3 regions of the Streptomyces sp. NPDC052043 genome follow, and region 3 is predicted to be linked to each of the others. Evidence: riboswitches for the same ligand, from Rfam matches in the RefSeq annotation. Region 3 holds a riboswitch; each other region holds the start of a gene.

Region 1 (7,292 bases), on a different contig from region 3:
GGTCCACGAACCGCACGACGACGCCTGGTTCGGCGGCGAGCGCGTCGACGTCGGTGAAGTTGGACATCAGCGGCACGGCGCAGACGGCGACCCGCAGCACGTCCTCGCCGACCGGCGGCGCCACGGTGGACTCCCGCACCGCGCCCCGCAGCGAGACGCGCAGTCCGTCCTCCTCGTCGATGCCGAGCCCGTGCCGGAACGGCAGCACGCCGTACGTACGCCGTCCCGTGAGCCCGTGCAGCATGTCGAGGCCGGGTTCGAGCAGCGAGACGTCCCCGCGGAACTTGTTGACGAGGAACCCGGCGACCAGTTCCTGGTCCTGACGAGACAGCAGCGCGAGCGTGCCGAAGAAGGAGGCGAAGACGCCGCCGCGGTCGATGTCGCCGACGACGAGCACGGGCAGCCGCCCGCCGCGCGCGATCCCCATGTTGACGATGTCGGTGCGGCGCAGGTTGATCTCCGCCGGGCTGCCCGCCCCCTCGCAGATCACCGCGTCGTACGTGCTCCGCAGCTCGGCGAGGCAGTCGAGGACGGTGCCGAGGAGCCGCTGCTGCCGCCCGCCGTGGTAGCCGCGGGCGCTCATCTCACCCACCGGCCTGCCGAGCAGCACCACCTGACTGCTCTGCTCGCCGCCCGGCTTGAGCAGCACCGGGTTCATCAGCGCGGTCGGCTCGACGCGGCACGCCTGGGCCTGCATGGCCTGCGCCCGCCCGATCTCGGCGCCCTCGCGGGTGACGAAGGAGTTGAGGGACATGTTCTGCGCCTTGAACGGGGCGACCTTCACGCCCTGGCGCACCAGCCACCGGCAGATCCCGGCCGTGACGACGCTCTTCCCGGCGTCGGAGGTGGTGCCGGCGACGAGCAGACCGCCGCTCATGACGTCCGTCCTCTCTTCAGCAGCCGTACGCCCGCGCACACGCCGAGCGCGAGCCAGCCCACGCGGCGGGAGAGCCGTACCGCGCGCTCGATGTCACCCGGCCGGACGGCGCGTCCGGGGCCGTTGAGCACCGGGCGGTGCTCCACGCGCCCGGCGTACGAGAGCGTGCCGCCAAGGCGCACGCCGAGCGCCCCCGCGAACGAGGCTTCCACCGGGCCGGCGTTGGGGCTCGGATGCTTGCCGGCGTCGGCGCGCCAGGCGCGTACGGCACCGCGCGGGTCGTCGCCCGCGACGGCGGCCAGGGCGGCGGTGAGCCGCGCCCCCGGCCATCCGGCGAGGTCGTCGAGCCGGGCCGAGGCCCAGCCGTAGCGGCGGTAGCGGGGGGACTTGTGCCCGACCATGGCGTCCAGGGTGTTGACCGCGCGGAAGCCGAGGAGCCCCGGCACACCGGCGGCGGCTCCCCACACCAGCGCGCCCACCACCGCGTCGGAGGTGTTCTCGGCGACGGACTCGACCACGGCGCGGGCGATGCCGTCGGCGTCCAGTGCCTGAGGGTCGCGCCCGCACAGATGCGGCAGCCGCGCCCGGGCGCCCTCGATGTCACCGGTCTCCAGCGCGCGTCCGATCACCCGCGCCTCCCGGGCGAGGGAGGTCCCGCCGACGACGGCCCAGGTGGCGGCGGCGGTCAGCGCGACGGACGCGGTACGGGAAGGACGCAGGGCAGACGCGGCCAGCGCGGCCGACGACACGACGCCCCCCACGCACACGGCGGTGTGCAGGGCGCCCCAGCCGCGGTGGTCCCGCCACAGCGCGCGTTCCACGGCACCCGCGGCCCGTCCGAACACGGCGACGGGGTGCCCGCGGCGCGGATCGCCGAGGAGCAGGTCACCGAGGAGGCCGGCGGCGGCGCCGTACGCGAAGTCGCGATCGGCACCCATCGGGTCAGCCGGTCGTGCGGTCGGTCAGTGAGTCGCTGGTGAACCTCGGTCGGCAGCCGCGCATGGCGATACATGTCCTCACTCAGGGTGTCCACGCCCTGGTTCGACGAGACCGGCGGTGAGAGTTCCTGACTCCCGGGGATGTTCTTCCCCGGTCACAGTGGCGGGACCGCGCCGGATTCGCACCGGGCTTCCTCTCCTGCCGCCGTATGTGGCTCCGGCAGTCCACCACGCACCGCGAACACCCGTCAACCTGCCGTTGACCTGCGCAGGGGTACTGAGATGAGGCCCACACCCCGGGGCGGGCCGGACGGGAAAACCCGCCCTTCCCGGGCCGTCGCGGGGACGGTCCGGCAAGAGCGGGTGACGTGGTGACGTGTGGGTCGGGCGGGACCCGTCACGCGGATCCGACCCGGTCGCCAGGGTCCCGGCCGCGCCGGGCAGTACGGCTACGCCATGATCAGGTGGATCCCGTAGGCCACCGCGGCGGCGCACGCGGCGAAGCAGGCGTAGGCGCCGGTGACCGCGAGGACCCCGCTGCCGTCGCCCTGGGCGACGGCCCGCTCGCGGCGGGAGAGACCGGCGATGCCGAGGGTGAACAGGGCCACGAGGCCCACCGTGACGCCGAGGCTGACGCCGAAGACGGAGCCGAGGGCCGCCCAGTCGATCTTCATGGTGTTCTCTTCCTTCTGCCTGGACGCGAGCTCAGACGGCGGCGGCCGGCGGGGGCGCGACGGACGCGGGGTCGGTGGCGGGCGCGGAGGGCTGGGCGGGGATCGTGGCCGTGAGCGTGTCGGTCACCGGGGAGGCCGGCGGCGGGATGACGGCGGCGATGGCCTGGGTGACCACGCCGGCCGGCTCCTCGGTGTCGGCGTCGGTGCCGGTGTTGTTGACGTTGGTGTGGTCGACGACCTCACGGCGGGAGATCTTCCAGATCGCGGCGCTGGAGGCCACCAGGAACACGGCGACGAGGCAGGTGCCCCAGGCGCCGAGCCGGGTCACGGCCTCCGCGCCGGCCCCGACCAGGGCCGCGGCGGGCAGGGTGAGCGCCCAGGCGACGGCCATGCGGGTCGCGGTGGACCAGCGGACCACGCCGCCCTTGCGGCCCAGGCCCGCGCCCATCACCGAACCCGAGACGACGTGCGTGGTGGACAGGGAGAAGCCGAGGTGGGAGGAGGCCAGGATGGCGGTGGCCGCGCTGGTCTGGGCGGCGAAGCCCTGCTGCGGCTGGAGGTCGGTCAGGCCCTTGCCCATGGTGCGGATGATGCGCCAGCCGCCGATGTAGGTGCCGAGCGCGATGGCCAGACCCGCGGAGAGGATGACCCAGGTGGGAGGGTTCGAGCCGGGGGCGAGGGCGCCGCCGGCGACCAGGGCGAGGGTGATGACGCCCATCGTCTTCTGCGCGTCGTTGGTGCCGTGGGCCAGCGAGACCAGGCCCGCGGAGGCGATCTGCCCCGCGCGGTGGCCCTTCTCGGCCGCCCTGCCGTGCGAATGCGACTTGCTGCCGATGCCGTACGACAGCCGGGTCGCGACCAGCGCGGCCAGACCCGCGACGACCGGGGCGACGACCGCCGGGATGAGGACCTTGGTGAGCAGGACACCGCCGTGCACGGCGCTGAAGCCGGCCGAGGCGATGGTGGCGCCGATCAGACCGCCCATGAGGGCGTGCGAGGAGCTGGAGGGGAGTCCGACCAGCCAGGTCAGCAGATTCCAGAGGATCGCGCCCACCAGGGCGGCGAAGATGACTTCGGGACGGATGCCGCTCTCGTCGACGAGACCCTTGGAGATCGTGTTGGCGACCTCCACGGAGAGGAAGGCGCCCACCAGGTTCAGCGCGGCGGACATGGCCACCGCGACCTTGGGCTTGAGCGCGCCGGTGGAGATGGTCGTGGCCATCGCGTTGGCGGTGTCGTGGAAACCGTTCGTGAAATCAAACGCGAGTGCGGTGATCACCACCATCGCGAGGATCAGCGAGAAGCTTTCCATTTACCCAGGCAATCGTTCGAGCGTCATTGGCGCGTTGAACGTAGGTAACCCGGGTGAACGGAAGATGAACTGAGGCGGTCATCGCGGTGTTCCTTCCCGCGTTCCGGCGGACAGGAACGGCCGCTCGCGGGAGGCGTCCTGGCAGGATCGGCGCATGACCGAACAGCGGCGGGACCGAGCGGACGCACAAGGCGAGCGGGCCAAGGCGCGAGGGGCCGGGGCGGACGTGTCCGGGGACACGGCGCGCGCCTGGCGGGAACTGGTCGCGGCGGCCCGCCGCACGGTGTCGGACGGGCTGGTCGTCGGCACCTCGGGCAACGTGTCCGTACGCGTCGGCGACATCGTCCTGGTCACCCCCTCGGGCGTCCCCTACGACCGGCTCACGGACGACGACGTCACCGGCGTCGACCTGGACGGCAGACAGGTGCTCGGCACCCTGGTGCCGACCAGCGAACTGCCCATGCACCTCGCCGTCTACCGCGGCACCGACGCGGGCGCCGTCGTCCACACCCACGCCGTGCACGCGACCGCCGTCTCGACGCTCGTCACCGAGCTGCCGCTGATCCACTACATGGCCGGCGCGCTCGGCGGCCCCGTCCGGGTCGCCCCGTACGCGACGTACCGCACCGAGGAACTGGCCGGGAACGTGCTGCGCGCCCTCGCCGGCCGCACCGGCTGCCTGCTCGCCAACCACGGCACCCTCACCCACGGCGCCGGCCTCGACCAGGCCTACGACCGCACGGCCCAGCTGGAGTGGATGTGCCGTGTGTGGCTGGCGGCGTCCAGCGTCCCCGGCCTGACACCGGCCCTGTTGACGCCGGAGCAACTGGCGCAGGCGGGGGAGCGGCTGCGGGCGTACGGACAGCAGGGGCAGGGGCAGGGGTAGAGAGGGGGAGGGAGCCGGGGCAGAGATCGGGAAGGGCTGCGGCGAGGAATGAACGCCGCTCTTCATGGAACCCGCGCGGACATGTCACCCCGACCCTCCGTCCCACTGGCCGGTGACCGGGTGCGCCAGGACACTGGAGCCGTGCCCACTGCCAAAGCGACGGCCGCGGCCGTCACCGCAGCCCTGGCGGCCGGCGCGGCGAGCGTCGCCGCGGGCCGGCTCGCCAGCGACGCCGCGCTCAAGGCGCCCCCGGGCCGGCCCCTGCCCACCGAACCCCGGCTCACCGTGCACGGCACGGCCGCCGGCCGGATCAGCCTCACCCGGGACCTCGCCTCCCTGCGCCCGGGCACCTACGGGCTGGCGGGCGACGGCTCCCACGCGGTGGTGGGCCCCGTGCTGCCCACCGCCCCGCACCGGCCCGACACTGTCGTACGCCGACTGGAACGCGTCACCCACGGCGTCCTGCAACGCGGCGACAAGGTGTGGCTCACCCCGAACCTGCACGTCGGCAACCCGCGCAGCGCCCTCGGTATCGAGCACGCCGACGTCGACGTCCCCGGCGAACTCGGTCCTCTGCCTGCCTGGTTCGTGCCCGGGGTGCGCGAGACCTGGGTGATCGCGGTGCACGGCCTCGGCAGTACCCGCGAACTCCCCATGAACATCCTGGGGTTCCTGCACCGCCGGCACTTCCCGGTACTGGCCCTCGCCTACCGCGGCGACCTCGGCGCGCCCCGCCCGCCGGACGGCCTGAACCACCTCGGCGAGACCGAGTGGCGGGACCTGGACGCGGCGATCCGCTACGCCATGCGGTACGGGGCCGAGCGGATCGTGCTGCACGGCTGGTCCACCGGCGCCACGATGGCGCTGCGCGCCGCCACCCGCTCGGCGGTGCGCGAGCGGATCTCCGGACTCGTGCTGGACTCCCCGGTGCTCAACTGGGAGGTGACGCTGCGGGCCCTGGCCCGGGCGCGGCACACCCCGGGCCCGCTGCTGCCGCTCGCCGTGCGCGCCGCGCAGGGGCGCACCGGTCTGTACGGCGACCGCCTGGCCGAGGCGACGGACCCGGAGGGGCTCACCGTACCGACGCTGATCTTCCACGGCCCGGGCGACCGGGTGGCCCCCTGGCAGCTCTCCCGCCGCCTCGCCGAGCGCCGCCCCAACCTGGTCGCGCTGCACATGGTGCCGAGCGCTCCGCACGGCGCGATGTGGAACGCCGACCCCGAGGGGTACGAGGAGGCCCTGCGGCGCTTCCTGACACCGCTGATGTGAGGCGGCGGCACGGTTCCGTTTCGCCCCGCTTCCCCCGCCCCGGGACCGGCGGCGGGACAGGTCTCCGGGACCCTTTCGAAACCGGCCGGACGGCGCCCGGCAGGGGTCCTCTTGGTCCTCCCTTGGCCTTCTCGATCGCCTGCCGTGACATTCCGTTTGGGTTTTCGGACCGTCAACCGGAAGACTGCACCCGTGACGTCCCGTATCCCGCGCGACTCCAGGCTTCGCATCGTCCGCCCACGACCCCTGGCCGCCGCCCCCCGAGCCGTGAACCAGCGGCAATCGCGCCGCCCCGCCCCGCGCCCCCCGGAGGGCACCCCGGCACCCGCGGAGCTGGCCAGAATGGCGCGCTCCCTTCTGGCCGGCGCGGCCCGCGTCGCCCGCTGGGCGGACGCCGCCCTCGGGCCGGGCCGCCAGGGGCCGACGGCCGACGACAAGGCCACCCTCTCCGACGCGACCGCCGAACGGGCGGCTGCCGATCTGGGCCTGACCGCCGCACAGGTCCGTGCCGACTGGGACACCGCCCGGCTCGCCGGCCTCATCGAGGTGCACGGCGACGACGTCCGTCCCGGCTGGCGGCTGCGCGCCTGGGACCGCGACGACAGCGCCGTCCTGCGCGGCTGGGTGGCCTTCTTCGACGCCTGGTCGCTCGCCTGCCCGGAATCGGAGAGCCAGGAGGCGGCCGCCGTCGCCGAGGTCGTCTCGGCCATGCCGCAGGTCCTGTCCTTCCTCCAGCTCTCCGCCGGCCCCGTCCCCGTCGAGCAGCTCCTCGACCTCCTCCGCCAGCGCGTCACCGAGCTGCGCACCGACCGCTGCGAGGTCCCCTACGACCCCGCGGGCACGGCGGCCCCGGCCCCGAACGACACCACCACCTCCGCGCCCCCGGCCGCGCAGCCCGCCCCCGAGCCCGCCGCAAGGCTGGGTGCCGTCTCCGGTCCGGAGGCCTCTCTTCAGGTGGTCCCCGCCGCCGGGACCGCCGCGACCACCACCGTCTCCGTATCTGACAGTGCCGCCTCCGAACGTGCCCCGGCCTGGTCGGCACCGGACGGTGCTGCCGTCGCTCTCGTGTCCGGGGCGGAGACCGAGGCGCTGGGTGGACCGGCCACGGCCGGCTCCGGGCCCGAGGGCCTGGGCGCCCCGGCGCCCGGCGGTGCCGCTGCCGCCGTTCGCGAGGCGGGGAGTGCCGTGGCGCCCCTCGCCGCCCCCGTCGAGGACACCGCGCTGGCGCCCCTCCTCGACTGGGCGCTGCGGGCCCTCGCCGCGGTGGGCGCGCTGACCGACGGGGACGGGCAGGCCACCCTCACCCCGCTCGGCAGCTGGGCGGTGTGGGTGAAGC
Region 2 (7,292 bases), on a different contig from region 3:
GAACTGGTGCCGCAGTGCCGCCGCCGTCCCGAACCCCGTACGGTCCGCGATCGTGTCCATGGTCTCGTCCGTCCCCTCCAGCAACCGCTGTGCCAGCAGCACGCGTTGGCGCAGGAGCCAGCGGTAGGGAGTGGTGCCCGTCTCCTGCTGGAAGCGGCGGGCGAAGGTACGCGGCGACATGTGGGCGCGGGCGGCGAGCTGCTCGACGGTGACCTCCTGGTCCAGGTGTTCCTCCATCCAGACCAGCACCTCGCCCACCGTGTCGCAGGAGGACTTCGGCAGCGGCCGCTCGACGTACTGGGCCTGCCCGCCGTCGCGGTGCGGGGGCACCACCATCCGCCGGGCGATCCTGTTGGCGACCTCCGGGCCCTGCTCCTTGCGCACGATGTGCAGACAGGCGTCGATGCCGGACGCGGTGCCGGCCGAGGTGATCACCGGGTCCGCGTCCACGTACAGCACGTCCGGCTCGACCACGGCCCGCGGGAACCGCCGGGCCAGTTCGTCCGCGTGCCTCCAGTGCGCCGCGCAGCGCCGCCCGTCCAGCAGGCCGGCGGCGCCCAGCACGAAGACGCCCGAGCAGACGCTGAGCACCCGCGCGCCCCGGTCCACCGCCCGGCGCAGCGCGGCCAGCAGCTCGGGCGGGTAGCCGCGGGAGGTGACGGCGTCGGCGGCCGGCACCGTGATCAGGTCGGCCTCCTCCAGCCGGTCCAGCCCGTGCGGCGTCGAGACCGTGAGGCCGGGGACATGGGTGCGCAGCGCCGGGCCCTCCGCGGAGACGACCGCGAAGTCGTACACCGGCAGCCCCTCGTCGCTGCGGTCCAGTCCGAACACCTCGCAGACCACGCCGAGCTCGAAGGGGTGCACTCCGTCCAGCAGCACGGTGGCCACGTTCTTCAGCATGGGTCCAGTGTGCCCCCGCGGTGGCAGGATTTTGAAGGTGTACGGCAGTCCTGCCACTCACGGTGAGGAGTACCCGGCGCCACAGTGGTGTCCATGACCACGACACAGCTGCAAGGCCTGATCTCGATGCTCTTCGTCCTGGGGCTCCTGGTCCTCATGGTCCTGCCGTCGGTGGTCGGCATCGTCCACGACCGACGTGCCGACCACCGGATCCGTCAGGCCCAGGAGGACCGGGAGGCCGGGGAGATCCCCGACGAGGCTCAGAAGTCCTCGTCGAGGTCGACGGTGCCCTCCACCGCCACCTGGTACGCCGACGGGCGCCGCTCGAAGAAGTTGGTCAGCTCCTGAACGCCCTGGAGCTCCATGAAGGAGAAGGGGTTCTCGGAGCCGTACACCGGGGCGAAGCCGAGGCGCGTCAGGCGCTGGTCGGCGACGCACTCCAGGTACTGCCGCATCGAGTCGGTGTTCATCCCCGGGAGGCCGTCACCGCACAGGTCGCGCGCGAACTGGAGCTCGGCCTCGACGGCCTCCCGCAGCATGTCGGTGACCTGCTGCTGGAGCTCGTCGTCGAAGAGGTCGGGCTCCTCCTTGCGCACGGTGTCCACCACGTCGAAGGCGAAGGACATGTGCATCGTCTCGTCGCGGAACACCCAGTTGGTGCCGGTGGCCAGACCGTGCAGCAGGCCGCGGCTGCGGAACCAGTAGACGTAGGCGAAGGCGCCGTAGAAGAACAGGCCCTCGATGCACGCGGCGAAGCAGATGAGGTTGAGCAGGAAGCGCCGGCGGTCCGCCCTCGTCTCCAGCCGGTCCAGCTTCTCCACCGAGTCCATCCACCGGAAGCAGAACTCGGCCTTCTCCCGGATCGAGGGGATGTTCTCCACCGCCGCGAAGGCGGCGGCGCGGTCCTCGGGATCGGGCAGGTAGGTGTCGAGCAGCGTCAGGTAGAACTGGACGTGGACGGCCTCCTCGAAGAGCTGGCGGGACAGGTACAGCCGCGCCTCGGGGGAGTTGATGTGCTTGTACAGCGTCAGCACCAGGTTGTTCGCCACGATCGAGTCACCGGTGGCGAAGAAGGCCACCAGCCGTCCGATCAGGTGCTGCTCGGCCGGGCTCAGCTTGGCGAGGTCGGCGACGTCCGAGTGGAGGTCGACCTCCTCCACCGTCCAGGTGTTCTTGATGGCGTCCCGGTAGCGCTCGTAGAAGTCCGGGTAGCGCATCGGACGGAGCGTCAGTTCGAAGCCGGGGTCGAGCAGGTTCTTGGTCTCGCTGGTCATTACTGGCAGGCCTCGCAGGACTCGGGGTTCTCAAGGGAGCAGGCGATCGCGTCGGCGTCCGGCGCCGCCTGCTGGACGGGGACGGTGGCGGGAGTCTGGGCCCGAGCCGCGCGGGCGATACGGGTCGCCGGGCGGGAGCGCAGGTAGTACGTCGTCTTCAGACCCTGCTTCCAGGCGTAGGCGTACATCGAGGAGAGCTTGCCGATGGTCGGCGTCTCCATGAACAGGTTCAGGGACTGGGACTGGTCCAGGAACGCGGTGCGCGCCGCGGCCATGTCGATCAGACCGCGCTGCGGGATCTCCCACGCCGTGCGGTACAGCGTCCGCACGTCCTCGGGGATCCAGGCGAAGCCGGCCACCGAGCCGTTCGCGTCGCGCAGTGCCTCGCGGGTGCGGGCGTCCCAGACGCCGAGCGCCTTCAGGTCGTCCACCAGGTACGAGTTGACCTGCAGGAACTCCCCGGAGAGCGTCTCACGCTTGAAGAGGTTGGAGACCTGCGGCTCGATGCACTCGTACACGCCCGCGATCGAGGCGATGGTGGCGGTCGGGGCGATGGCGAGCAGCAGCGAGTTGCGCATGCCGACGGCGGCGATCCGCTCGCGCAGGGCCGCCCAGCGCTCCGGCCAGGTCAGCTCGACGTCGTAGTGGTCGGGGTGCAGCACACCCTGGGCCGTACGGGTCTTCTCCCACGCGGGCAGCGGGCCGTTGCGCTCGGCGAGGTCGGCCGACGCCTCGTACGCGGCGAGCATGATCCGCTCGGCGATACGGGTGGACAGGGCCTTGGCCTCAGGGGAGTCGAAGGGCAGCCGCAGCTTGAAGAACACGTCCTGGAGGCCCATGGCGCCCAGGCCCACCGGCCGCCAGCGGGCGTTGGAGCGGCCCGCCTGCTCGGTCGGGTAGAAGTTGATGTCGACCACGCGGTCCAGGAAGGTGACGGCGGTGCGGATGGTCGCGTCCAGCCGCTCCCAGTCGATGTCCCCGCCGGCCACGAACGCGCCCAGGTTGACCGACCCCAGGTTGCACACCGCCGTCTCACCGTCGTCGGTGACCTCCAGGATCTCCGTGCAGAGATTGGAGGAGTGGACGACGTGACCGGGCTGCGCCGTCTGGTTGGCGGTGCGGTTGGCGGCGTCCTTGAAGGTCATCCAGCCCTGGCCGGTCTGCGCGAGGGTGCGCATCATACGGCCGTACAGCTCGCGGGCCGGCATGGTCTTGCGGGCCAGTCCCCGGGCCTCCGCGGCGCGGTACGCGGCGTCGAACTCCTCGCCCCACAGGTCGGTCAGCTCCGGCACGTCCGCGGGGGAGAACAGCGACCACTGCCCGTCGGCGTTCACCCGGCGCATGAACTCGTCCGGGACCCAGTGCGCGAGGTTGAGGTTGTGCGTCCGGCGGGCGTCCTCACCGGTGTTGTCGCGCAGCTCCAGGAACTCCTCGATGTCGGAGTGCCAGGTCTCCAGGTAGACCGCGGCGGCGCCCTTGCGCCGGCCGCCCTGGTTCACGGCGGCCACCGAGGCGTCCAGGGTCTTCAGGAACGGCACGATGCCGTTGGAGTGCCCGTTGGTGCCGCGGATCAGCGAACCGCGGGAGCGGATGCGGGAGTAGGCGATGCCGATGCCGCCGGCGTGCTTGGACAGCCGGGCGACCTGGAGGTAGCGCTCGTAGATGGAGTCCAGCTCGTCCTTGGGGGAGTCGAGGAGGTAGCAGGACGACATCTGGGGGTGGCGCGTGCCGGAGTTGAAGAGCGTGGGGGAGGAGGGCAGGTAGTCGAGGCGGCTCATCAGCCCGTAGAGCGCCGCGACCTCGTCGACGGACCGCGCGGTGTCGTCCTGCGCGAGACCGGCCGCGACCCGCAGCATGAAGTGCTGGGGCGTCTCGATCACCTTGCGGGTGATCGGGTGCCGCAGCAGGTACCGGCTGTGCAGGGTGCGCAGGCCGAAGTAGCCGAAGCGGTCGTCGGCGGCCCGGTCGATCAGCGCGTCCAGGCGGTCGGCGTGGGCGCGTACGAACTCCGCGGTCCGGTCGGCGATGAGGCCCTCACTGTGGCCCACGGCGACCGAGTCGGTGAAGGAGACGACGCCCTGGGAGGCGGCCTCGGCGCGGACGGTGAGGGTCAGCAGCCTGGCCGCCAGCCGGGAGTAGGCGGGGTCCTCGGAGATGAGCCCGGCGGCCGCCTCCGTGGCGAGCTCACGCAACTCGGCCTCGTCGGCCCGCGCCGACCGGCCGCGCAGCGCGGCGGCGGCGACCCGGCCGGGGTCGGCGTCGGGGAGGTCGGCGGTCAGCTCGGTCAGGGTCCGCAGCAGTACGGCACCTGGACCGTCGGTTTCCGTGGCTGTGACTGAAACCGGGTCGGCTGGCGCGATGGTCACGTGGAGCTCTCCCTCGCTCGGCACGGGGACTCGCACAGGGCAGGGGGCAGCACACGAGCGCACGCGGCGCCGCGCCCACCAGCCCATTCCGCGAGGCCCGGACGTCAGGGCACCCGGACCGGACGGCCGGGCGCGCTGTCGGCAGGTCCTCGGACTGACGCTCGTGGCGGCCCATGGGGCATATGCGCACGAGTACACCGTTGCGGGACAGTTCCGGATTCGCACCGGATTCCCCTGCGGCGACAGTGAGCACGAGCATACATCTTGTGCTGAGTGAGTCGGGCACCCCCATATGTTGTGCCGCGTCGACTCCGGAGCGTGTCAGAATGTCAACTCGTAGGTGAGCAGCGTGATGTCGTCCAGCTCCGGGAGCGGGTTCCAGTCCCGCCCCGGCGTGCGGACGAAGCCCAGGCGCTCGTAGACGCGGTGGGCGGTACGCATGGAGCTCTGGCTGGACAGCACCACGCGGACACAGCCCTCCACGGCCCGTGCCCGGTCCAGACAGGCCCGTACGAGGGCCTCGCCGACTCCTCTGCCGCGCGCCGCGTGCGCGACCGCGAGCATCCGTATCTCGGTCTCGCCGGGGCCGGCGAGGTCGGCCATGGGACCGGCGCCGGGGACGAAGGTCACCCCGCCGAGCACCTTCCCGTCCGCCACCGCCACCAGCACCTCGGCCGCGGCCGCCCGCTTGGCCACGTTCCGCAGCTCGACGAGATATCCGTCGCTCTCGCCGAAGTCCAGCAGCCCGTCCTGGAGGTAGGCCTGGGCGGTGATCTCACCGAGCGTGCCGTACTCGCCGGGTTCCACCGGCCGGATCGCGAAGTCCATGGGCCCGAGTCTGCCGTACGGGCCCGGCCGTGGGCCGCCGGATTTCTCTCCGGCGGCCCACGGGGTGCCCGGTGCTACTGCGGGGCCACCGCCGTGGCCGGCGGGAGCTCCGCCTCGACACCCGGGTCGCCGGCGTCCGCCGTGTAGTCCTCCGGCCGGGTCTCGTCCACGCCCTCGGGCGCCTTGACCGCCCTCAGCACGAACGTCAGGACCACCGCGACGGCCGCGTTGAGCACGAACGCCGTCAGACCGATGTAGCCGATCTCGCCGAGGCCCGGGATCTCCTTGGCCGAGCCGCCGAAGTGCTTCTGCGTCGGCGAGGCGACCCCGTAGGCGGCGACCGTGCCGTAGACCATGCCGACCGCCCAGCCCGCCAGCAGCGCCCAGCGGTGGAACCAGCGCGTGAACAGGCCGCCGACCAGGGCCGGGAAGGTCTGAAGGATCCAGATCCCGCCGAGCAGCTGGAAGTTGATGGCGACCGTCTTGTCCATGGTCAGCACGAACACCAGCGCGCCCACCTTCACCAGGAGCGACACGATCTTGGAGACGCGGGTCTCCTCCCTCGGTGTCGCGTGCGGGCGGAGGAAGTCCTTGTAGATGTTGCGGGTGAACAGGTTCGCGGCCGCGATCGACATGATCGCCGCCGGCACCAGCGCGCCGATGGCGATCGCCGCGAACGCCACGCCCGCGAACCAGTCCGGGAACATGTTCTCGAACAGCTGCGGAATGGCCAGCTGGCCGTTCTTCACCTGCACGCCCGCCGCGATCGCCATGAAGCCCAGCAGCGCGAGCAGGCCCAGCATCAGCGAGTACAGCGGCAGGATCGTGGTGTTGCGGCGGATCACCTCCCGGCTGCGCGAGGACAGCGTCGCGGTGATCGAGTGCGGGTACATGAACAGCGCGAGCGCGGAGCCCAGGGCCAGCGTGGCGTAGGTCCACTGGCCGGCCGCCGCCGGCACCAGAGAGCCCGACCCCGTCTCGGTGAACTTCTGGCCCGCCTTGGCGAACACCTCCGAGAAGCCGCCCAGCTTGATCGGGATGTAGATGATGGCCACCGCGATCACGAGGTAGATCAGGGTGTCCTTCACGAACGCGATCAGCGCGGGCGCGCGCAGCCCCGACGAGTAGGTGTACGCCGCCAGCACACCGAAGGCGATCAGCAGCGGCAGGTCCTTCACGAACCAGTGGGTGCTCTCTCCGCCGCCGACGCCCATCACGTCGAGCACGGCCTGGATGCCGACGAGCTGGAGCGCGATGTACGGCATGGTCGCGAGGATGCCGGTGAGCGCCACCGCCAGCGACAGGCTCTTGGAGCCGAACCGGCCGCGGACGAAGTCCGAGGTGGTCACGTATCCGTGCCGGTGGGACACCGACCACAGCCGCGGCAGGAACGTGAAGATCAGCGGGTACACCAGGATCGTGTACGGCACCGCGAAGAAGCCCGCCGCGCCCGTCGCGTAGACGGCGGCCGGCACGGCGACGAAGGTGTAGGCGGTGTACAGGTCGCCACCGAGCAGGAACCAGGTCACCCAGGTGCCGAACGACCGGCCGCCCAGGCCCCACTCGTCCAGGCTGTGCTCGTTCTCGGCCCGGCGCCAGCGCGCGGCCAGGAAGCCCATGACGGTGACGAGCAGGAAGAAGAAGACGCAGACGCCGAGCGCGACGCCGTTGACACCGTCCTTCACTTCACCGCACCCCCGTCCTCGGCCGTGGCGGGGTCGGCGGTCCGGGCCGCCTGCGGGGCCCGGGCGGCGCGCTGGTCACGCTGCCACAGCCGGTACGCGGTCATCGTCAGGGCCGCGGAGAGGAGCACCCACAGCATCTGGTACCAGTAGAAGAAGGGGATCCCGATGAACACCGGGTCCGTCTTCGCGTACGACCCCACCCACAGCAGCGCCACGAAGGGGGCGGCGAGGCAGAGGGC
Region 3 (7,292 bases):
GACGCCCGCGCCAGTGGCCGGAGCCACGCCTGTCGTCTCGTGCAGTGCCGTGTCACAGGGCTATCGGCCGATACACCAAGGCCCGGTCGACCACCTCGTCGACCGAGAGTTCTCGCTCCGGCGGCCAGAGGGTCAGGTCACTGACGTGCCCGGTTGGACATGCCAGGGTCCTGTCGAGCATGTCCAGCCAGTTGGCCTTGATCCCGCACCTCGCGTCCTGTCCGGCGAGGCTCTCTCCAACCCTGCTCGGCCGAGCAGCAGTTCGGCACCCTCGCCACTGTGAAGCGCACCCGCCGTCCCCACCTGACCATCATGCTCTACCGCTGGGACGCCGAGGCCCGCAGCGTGCACGGCGCGGGTCCACCGGCGAGTTTGGTCTCAATCGGGTGACTTTCACCGTTTCAGGGCAACTGCACACGTCCTTCACTGGTCACACCAGGGCAACACGTAACAACCTGTCCCAGAGGAACCAATGAACCAGCACTACCCGCAACAGCCCCAGCAGCCCCAGCAGCCCGGTTGGGGTGGCCCGCAGCAGCAGCCAGGGGTGTCCATGCCCCAGCCACCGAAGAAGCGCAGTGCGGGCAAGATCGTCGGGTTGGGCTGTCTCGGTGTCTTCGCTCTGTTCGCCGTGATCGGCATCATCGGCTCGGTCGTCGGCGACGGAGACGGCAAGAACGGCGACCACACCAGCTCCGCCAAGGGCAGCGCCCCGACCGACACCGCGTCACCGAAGTCGGCTGCCCAGAAGGGCGATGCCCCGAGCAAAGACGTCGAGGGCAGCGATCGCGCCGAGACCGGGACCTCTACCCTCGGCGGAGACATCGGCTCCTGGGTCGCCAAGATGACCAGCCACGGCGTCGCCTGGGAGAAGCAGGGTGCCAAGGAGAGCATCGCCGGCCTGCCGCCCACCCGCGACTGGTTCGGCGAAGCCAAGGGCGCCCCCTCCCTCGTCGCACACGCCATCACCGACACCCACCGGGGGATCCTCAGCCTGTCCTGCAACGCCGCCGGATTCCCGAAGGGCAGGTCCTCCGAGCAGGTCGCCCTCTTCACCGACTGCGTCACGGCCGCCAACCTCGACGGCATCGACAACGCCAAGGTCCGCACCTGGATCCAGACCAAGCTGCCCGCCATGCTCGACAAGGACGGCATGCAGGTCGAAAATCTCGCATTCGGCAAGGTCGCGCTCAGCATGGACACCGCCGGAAACACCGCCGCCATCAGCATCGAGCAGCAGTAGAGGCTCGGCGCTTGGGGGATCTTGCCGCGAGCTGTCCGGTCGATCACGTGGGGAGCCGCATGGCCGGCGCGGCGGCGGCCCGCCGTACCGAGGTGGACGTCGCGCGCTCCGGGGGTGCCCTGGTGCCGCTGCTGGGCTGGACCGGCCGGTTCAGGCTACGAGCAGGCGCAGGCCGAGTTCTGCCGCGTCGAGGGCGACGAGGTCGCGGTTGCGCTCGGCCCACCGGCCTGAGGAGAGGTCGTCGCGGAGCCTGTCGACCGCCCGCTGCTCGGCCTCCGGCCCGACTCTGGTCCATACCGACACCGCGCGGCGCACATGTTCGTCCAGGTATGCCTCGGGCCGGCGCCAGTAGGCCTCGAAGAAGCCGTCAGCGCAGTCCCACGGGATGAGCAACGGCTCCGCGCGGCCCCCGATCGCGCGGGTCAGGTCGGCCAGCGAAGGCCAGTCGGCGAGCAGGTCGGCGAATTCGGGCAGGTAGTCGCGGGTCAGCCAGAACCGCTCACCCCAGCCGGTGGCACTCGCGTCGTACGTGAACACCACCACCCGGCGGGCCACGCGCCGCATCTCGCGCAGCCCCGCGACCGGATCCGGCCAGTGATGAACGGTACTGACCGCCATCGCGGCGTCGAAGGACTGGTCCTCGAACGGAAGGCTTTCCGCACTGGCGGCCACGCACGGCGCCGCGACCGCGGGACGCTGTGCCCGCATGACCGCCGACGGTTCCACCGCGATCACGTCACGGTCGGGGGGCTCGTAGGAGCCGGTGCCGGCCCCGACGTTCAGTACCGTCCGGGCGTCCCCGAGCGCATCCCAGATCCTCGCGGCGATCCGCGGCTCGGTACGCCGCGTCGCCGGGTACGCGGACCCGATGACTTCGTACAACTGCGCTCCGAACACTTTCAGTTGTTCTTCCGGCGGCGTCCTGATCCCCATGGCCCGTGCCTCCAGTTCCGTGTCGATGGCCGTCACCATGGCGGCAGCGTGGTCGCGCTGTTCCAGCAGCAGGCCGCGCAGCCGGTGCAGGTGGGCGACCGCGTCGGTGGCCGGGTCGTCGACCAGATCCGCGATCTCGCGCAGTCCGAAGCCCAGCCGCCGGTAGGCGAGCACCTCCCGCAGTCGCTCCACGTCGCCCGCCGAGTAGGCCCGGTACCCGGCCGAGGTCCGCGCGGACGGCCGCACGAGACCGATCTCGTCGTAGTGATGCAGCGTGCGGACGGTCACGTCGGCCAACTCGGCCACACGTCCCACGGTCAGGTGCTCTTCCACGCCACCGACCATGCGGCCTGACGCCACGTGAGGGTCAAGCGCTTCGCTGCCGGTACCGCGCGTCGCGCAGGGCGGTGCTCTCCTACGGGACACTCTCGCAGCCGCGCCACCAGCGGCTTGGTAGCGTATGGCTGCCGTGGTGTACGGGAAACCGGTCGGAAGCCGGTGCGGCCCTCGCCACTGTAGCCGCGGAGTTCCGCGGCCCTCGCTGACGGCTCCCGGAGCGGTCAGGGCCACTGGGTGGATCGGGAACGAGCCACCTGGGAAGGTCGGCCTCGGAGCGGTGACGCGGAAGCCAGGAGACCGGTCACGGCGCGACATGTTCCACGAGGGTTTGGAGAGCATCGTGCCCAGCGGTCCCCTGCGTCCGTTTCGATCCGTACGATCCATACACGCCGAACGTTCCCTGCGCGCCGCGCGTTTCACACGCCCCGCGCGTCCCCTACGCCCCGGCCTCGCCGCTGCCGCGCTCCTGCTCGTCGGTGCGCTCGGCGCCTGTACGGGTGCGCCCGCGGCCGAGAAGCCCGCCGCGGCGGCCGGGAGCAGCCGCCCGGCGCCGGTGAGCGTGAGCAGTTGTGGCGTCACCACGACCGTCGCGGCACCGCCGAGCCGGCTGGTCACCCTCAACCAGGGTGCCACCGAAGTGGCGTTGGCCCTCGGCCTCCAGTCGCAGATGGCCGGAACGGCGTTCCTCGACGACGCGGTCCCGTCGCAGTGGAAGTCGGCCTACGACGCCGTCCCGGTGCTGTCCAAGGAGTACCCGACCAAGGAGAAGCTCCTCGCGGCGCGCCCGGACTTCCTCTACGCCTCCTACACCACCGCGTTCAGCGACAAGGTCGCGGGCACGCGGGCGGATCTGAGCTCCAAGGGCATCGAGTCCTACCTCTCGCCGTTCGGCTGCGCCGACAGCAAGCAGGTGCCGCCGGTGTCCTTCCAGGCGGTGTGGGACGAAGTGGGCGACATCGCCGAGGTGTTCGGTGTCGCACCGCGCGCCGCCGCTCTCCAGAAGGAGCAGAAGCAGCTTGCCGGCCTCAGGGCCGAGGCGGCGGGCAAGGGCCTGAACGTGCTCTGGTACGACTCGAACACCAAGGCCCCGTTCGTCGGCGCCGGCCACGGCGGACCCCAGCTCGTGCTCGATGCCGTCGGCGCCCACAACGTCTTCGGCACGCTGCCCGGTGGCTGGAAGACCGTGAGCTGGGAGAAGGTGGCCGCGGCGGACCCGGACGTCATCGTGCTCGCGGACGCCAGTTGGGACAGCGCACAGTCCAGGATCGACTACCTGGAGCACGACCCGGTGCTCAGCAAGCTCACCGCCGTCCGGCACAAGGCCTTCGTGGTCGTGCCGTTCTCCGAGACGACGCCCGGCGTGCGCCTCGCCGACGGTGCCGCCCTGGTCTCGGCCGGCCTGAGCAAGCTGCACCCGCGTTCATGACGGTGGAGGATCGTCCCGCCGCACGGCCCGCGGGAGCGGGTCGCGCGGCGGCGGGCCTGACCGTTGCCGTGGTCCTGCTGCTGGTCACCGTCCTGCTCGGCCTCGCCGTGGGATCGGTCCACGAGCCGCCGCACGTCGTCGCCGGCGTCGTTCTGCGCCGGCTCGGCCTCGGCGACTCCCCCGTCACGCTGCTGGACGACCAGATCGTCTGGCAGCTGCGGCTGCCCCGGGTTCTGGGAGCCTCCGCGACCGGCGCGGGACTCGCGGTCTGCGGCGCGGTGCTGCAGACCCTGACGGGGAACGACCTGGCCGACCCCTACCTGCTCGGGATCTCCAACGGCGCCGCCGTCGGCGCGGTCACCGTGATCGTCCTCGGCGTCGGAGCCACCGGCGCCGCGGCGGTCGGCGCGCTCCCGGCGGCCGCCTTCGCCGGCGCCCTGCTCGCCGTCGTCGTCGTGCTGGCGCTGGCCGCCGCGCGCACCCGGTCCCTGCCGGCCGCGCGGACCGTGCTGGCCGGCATCGCGGTGGGGCAGATCTGCGGCGCGTACACGTCGTTCGTCGTGCTCGTCCTCGGTGACCGCAACGCCGCCCGCGGTGTCATGGAATGGACGCTGGGCTCGGTGGCCGGGGTGCGGTGGGGCACGGCCGTCTTCCTGACCGCGGTGGCGGTCGCCGGCACGCTGGTCATGGTCGCGGCCGCCCGGGACCTGGACGCGTTCGCGTTCGGCGAGACCGCGGCCCGCTCCTTCGGCGTCCACGTCGAACGCACCCGCTGGGCCCTGGTCGCCACGGCCGCGCTGGTGACCGCGTGCCTGGTCGCCCACACCGGCGTCATCGGGTTCGTCGGCCTGGTCGTGCCGCACGTCGTCCGCCTGGTGTGCGGCCCGCGCCACGCCCTGCTGCTGCCCCTGTCCGCGCTCCTCGGCGCGTCCCTGCTGGTGGGCAGTGACATCGTGGCGCGCTCGGTGCTCCCGGACCAGGAGATCCCCGTCGGCGTCGTCACCGCCGGGCTCGGCGCGCCGTTCTTCGCCTGGCTGCTGTGGCGCCGGACAGGCGGCGGGTCGGCCGCAGGGGGTCGGCCGTGATCAGCGCGAACCCGGTGGGGCTGCGCGCCGAGGGCGTCGGCGTGCGCGTCGACGGCGCCACGCTGCTGACGGACGTGACGCTCGGCTTCGCCCCCGGCAGGACGACCGGCCTGCTCGGGCCGAACGGGGCCGGCAAGACGACGCTGCTGCGGGCGCTGGCCGGACTGCGCCGGCCGCAGTCGGGCCGGGTCCTCCTCGACGGCGACGACCTGTACGCGCTGCCGGCCCGCCGGCGCGCGCGGCGGGTGGCCTTCATGGAACAGCAGGCCGACACCGCACTGCCGCTGACGGCGCGTCAGGTCGTCGACCTGGGGCGCACGCCGCACCGCGGCCGGTGGCCCGTCGTGGCGGGCGCGGTGGCCGACCACGAGCGGTCGGTGCTCGCCGGGGCCGTCGCCGCCACCGACGTCGGCGGGCTGCTCGACAGGACCTGGTCGTCCCTGTCCGGCGGAGAGCGCCAGCGGGTCCAGCTCGCGCGGGCCCTGGCACAGGAACCCGGGGTGCTCCTGCTGGACGAGCCCACCAACCACCTGGACCTGCGCTACCAGCTCGGTTTCCTCGAAAGCGTACGCGGGCTCGGTATCACCACCGTCGCGGCCCTGCACGACCTCGAACTCGCCGCCGCCTACTGCGACGACGTCGCCGTGCTGCTCGACGGCCGCCTGGTGGCCCATGGACCCGCCTCCGAGGTGCTCACCTCGGCCACGATCGCGCGCGTCTACGGAGTCGACGCGACCGTGGAGCGGCACCCGCGGCACGACAGACCGCACATCCGGTGGAACGGACTGCTTCCCGAGGGGCCCGCGTCATGAGCCGGAACCGTACGCGCGCCCCCTCAACGGCCCCCGACGCGGGCGGTGCCACGGTCCTGGTCGGCATGTCCCTCGCGGAGGCCAACCGCCGGGCCGAACTGGACGGAGCCGCCGCGCCGTTGGGTGCCACGACGGCGTTCCTGCAGCAGGGCGAGCCGTCCCTGTCCGCCGAGTTGACCAGGCTGGCCGACACGGGCGCGGAGACCGTCGTCCTGATCGGGGTCCGCCTCGGGGCCTCGGGTCCCGGCCACTCCTGGCTGCGGCGGATCGCGGCGTACTGGTGGCGGGAGCGCGCCGGCCACCGCCCCGGGCTGCTCGTCGCCACCCGGCTCGCGGACTCCGCGGACGCCGTGGCCGCGGCCGCGGCGTCCGTCAGGCCGGTCACCGGCGGGGAGCCCGGCCTCACCTCTCCGGCCTGGGAGGAGGTCACCGGCCACCGGCACCAGGTCCTGGTGTGCCGCGGGCCGCGCTGCACGGCCAAGGGCGCGGACGACAGCGTGCGCGCGCTGGTGGGGCGGTTGGCGGAGCACGGGCTCGGCGACGACGACGTCCTCGTGGTGCAGACGGGGTGCCAGTTCCCCTGCAACCAGGCGCCGGTGGTCAGCGTGCAGCCCGACGACGTCTGGTACGGGCACGTGGACCCGGCGGCGGCCGCCACGATCGTGGCCGACCACCTCGTCGGCGGCCGGCCGGTCGCGGCGCACCGGCTTCCGCGGCACAGGAAGGACCGGACGGGTCGCGAGGAAGGCTGATCACGGCCACCGCGGCGCCAACGCGGTCCGCCCGGGCCGGTCCGTGACGGACCGGCCCGGGCGGCGTTCCCTCCCCGGCCGTCCCCTGACGGGGAGGGAGAGTCCCCTCTCCTGCACATCCGCGCGCGGAGAGGGGAGGCGAGGGGGCGTCAGCTGCCGGCCGGCGCCTTCTCGGTGGCCTCCTGGTCGTCCTGGGCCGCTCCGGGCTGTGCGGAGGTGTCGGCGGGGGCCGGTGCCTCGAAGCCCCGCAGCGGCACCTGGCGGATGAGCACGGCGATCAGCAGGCCCGCGGCGGCCACCACCGCGCCCCAGGTGAAGACGGAGGCGACGCCGTCGGTGACGGCCTGCTGGAACACCTGGCGGGCTGCCGCGGGCAGGCTCTTGAGGATCTCCGGCGTCATCTGCGACACCGAGGCCGAGCCGCCGGAGCCGGCCGCCATGCCTCCGTGGGAGACGACGGAGTCGGTGAGGGTGGAGGCGTAGATCGAGCCCAGCAGGGAGACGCCCAGGGAGCCGCCCATGTTGCGCAGGAAGGTGGCGGCGCCGGTGGCGGCGCCCATGTCCTTGAGCGGGGCGTTGTTCTGGGCGATCAGCATGGTGGTCTGCATCAGGCAGCCCATGCCGGCGCCGAGGACGACCATGTACAGCGAGGTGACGGTGCGGGAGGTGCCGATGTCCATGGTGGCGAACAGGCCCAGTCCG

The links. A riboswitch is a leader RNA that binds a small molecule or an ion and turns the genes downstream of it on or off. The one in region 3 is predicted to bind cobalamin.
Region 1: another riboswitch for cobalamin. It lies ahead of ACIHCX_RS04525 (cobalamin biosynthesis protein); the one in region 3 lies ahead of ACIHCX_RS27995 (ABC transporter substrate-binding protein).
Region 2: another riboswitch for cobalamin. It lies ahead of ACIHCX_RS13215 (ribonucleoside-diphosphate reductase subunit alpha); the one in region 3 lies ahead of ACIHCX_RS27995 (ABC transporter substrate-binding protein).

Annotation. Positions count from the first base shown of each region.
Region 1 is NZ_JBIUBT010000001.1:955,567-962,858, forward strand. Features, by position in the region: gene ACIHCX_RS04520 (cobyric acid synthase) at 1-877, opposite strand, end outside; gene ACIHCX_RS04525 (cobalamin biosynthesis protein) at 874-1,815, opposite strand; cobalamin riboswitch at 1,917-2,061, opposite strand; gene ACIHCX_RS04530 (hypothetical protein) at 2,265-2,489, opposite strand; gene ACIHCX_RS04535 (anion permease) at 2,521-3,801, opposite strand; gene ACIHCX_RS04540 (class II aldolase/adducin family protein) at 3,956-4,687, shown strand; gene ACIHCX_RS04545 (alpha/beta hydrolase) at 4,829-5,956, shown strand; gene ACIHCX_RS04550 (hypothetical protein) at 6,299-7,292, shown strand, end outside.
Region 2 is NZ_JBIUBT010000004.1:433,466-440,757, forward strand. Features, by position in the region: gene ACIHCX_RS13200 (helix-turn-helix domain-containing protein) at 1-900, opposite strand, end outside; gene ACIHCX_RS13205 (hypothetical protein) at 994-1,248, shown strand; gene ACIHCX_RS13210 (ribonucleotide-diphosphate reductase subunit beta) at 1,161-2,174, opposite strand; gene ACIHCX_RS13215 (ribonucleoside-diphosphate reductase subunit alpha) at 2,174-4,540, opposite strand; cobalamin riboswitch at 4,663-4,816, opposite strand; gene ACIHCX_RS13220 (GNAT family N-acetyltransferase) at 4,862-5,368, opposite strand; gene mctP (monocarboxylate uptake permease MctP) at 5,443-7,053, opposite strand; gene ACIHCX_RS13230 (DUF3311 domain-containing protein) at 7,050-7,292, opposite strand, start outside.
Region 3 is NZ_JBIUBT010000012.1:136,211-143,502, reverse strand. Features, by position in the region: partial or broken gene ACIHCX_RS28010 (hypothetical protein) at 146-348, shown strand; gene ACIHCX_RS28005 (hypothetical protein) at 473-1,243, shown strand; gene ACIHCX_RS28000 (MerR family transcriptional regulator) at 1,394-2,521, opposite strand; cobalamin riboswitch at 2,630-2,836, shown strand; gene ACIHCX_RS27995 (ABC transporter substrate-binding protein) at 3,075-3,941, shown strand; gene ACIHCX_RS27990 (FecCD family ABC transporter permease) at 3,938-5,026, shown strand; gene ACIHCX_RS27985 (ABC transporter ATP-binding protein) at 5,023-5,838, shown strand; gene ACIHCX_RS27980 ((2Fe-2S) ferredoxin domain-containing protein) at 5,835-6,590, shown strand; gene ACIHCX_RS27975 (MDR family MFS transporter) at 6,740-7,292, opposite strand, start outside.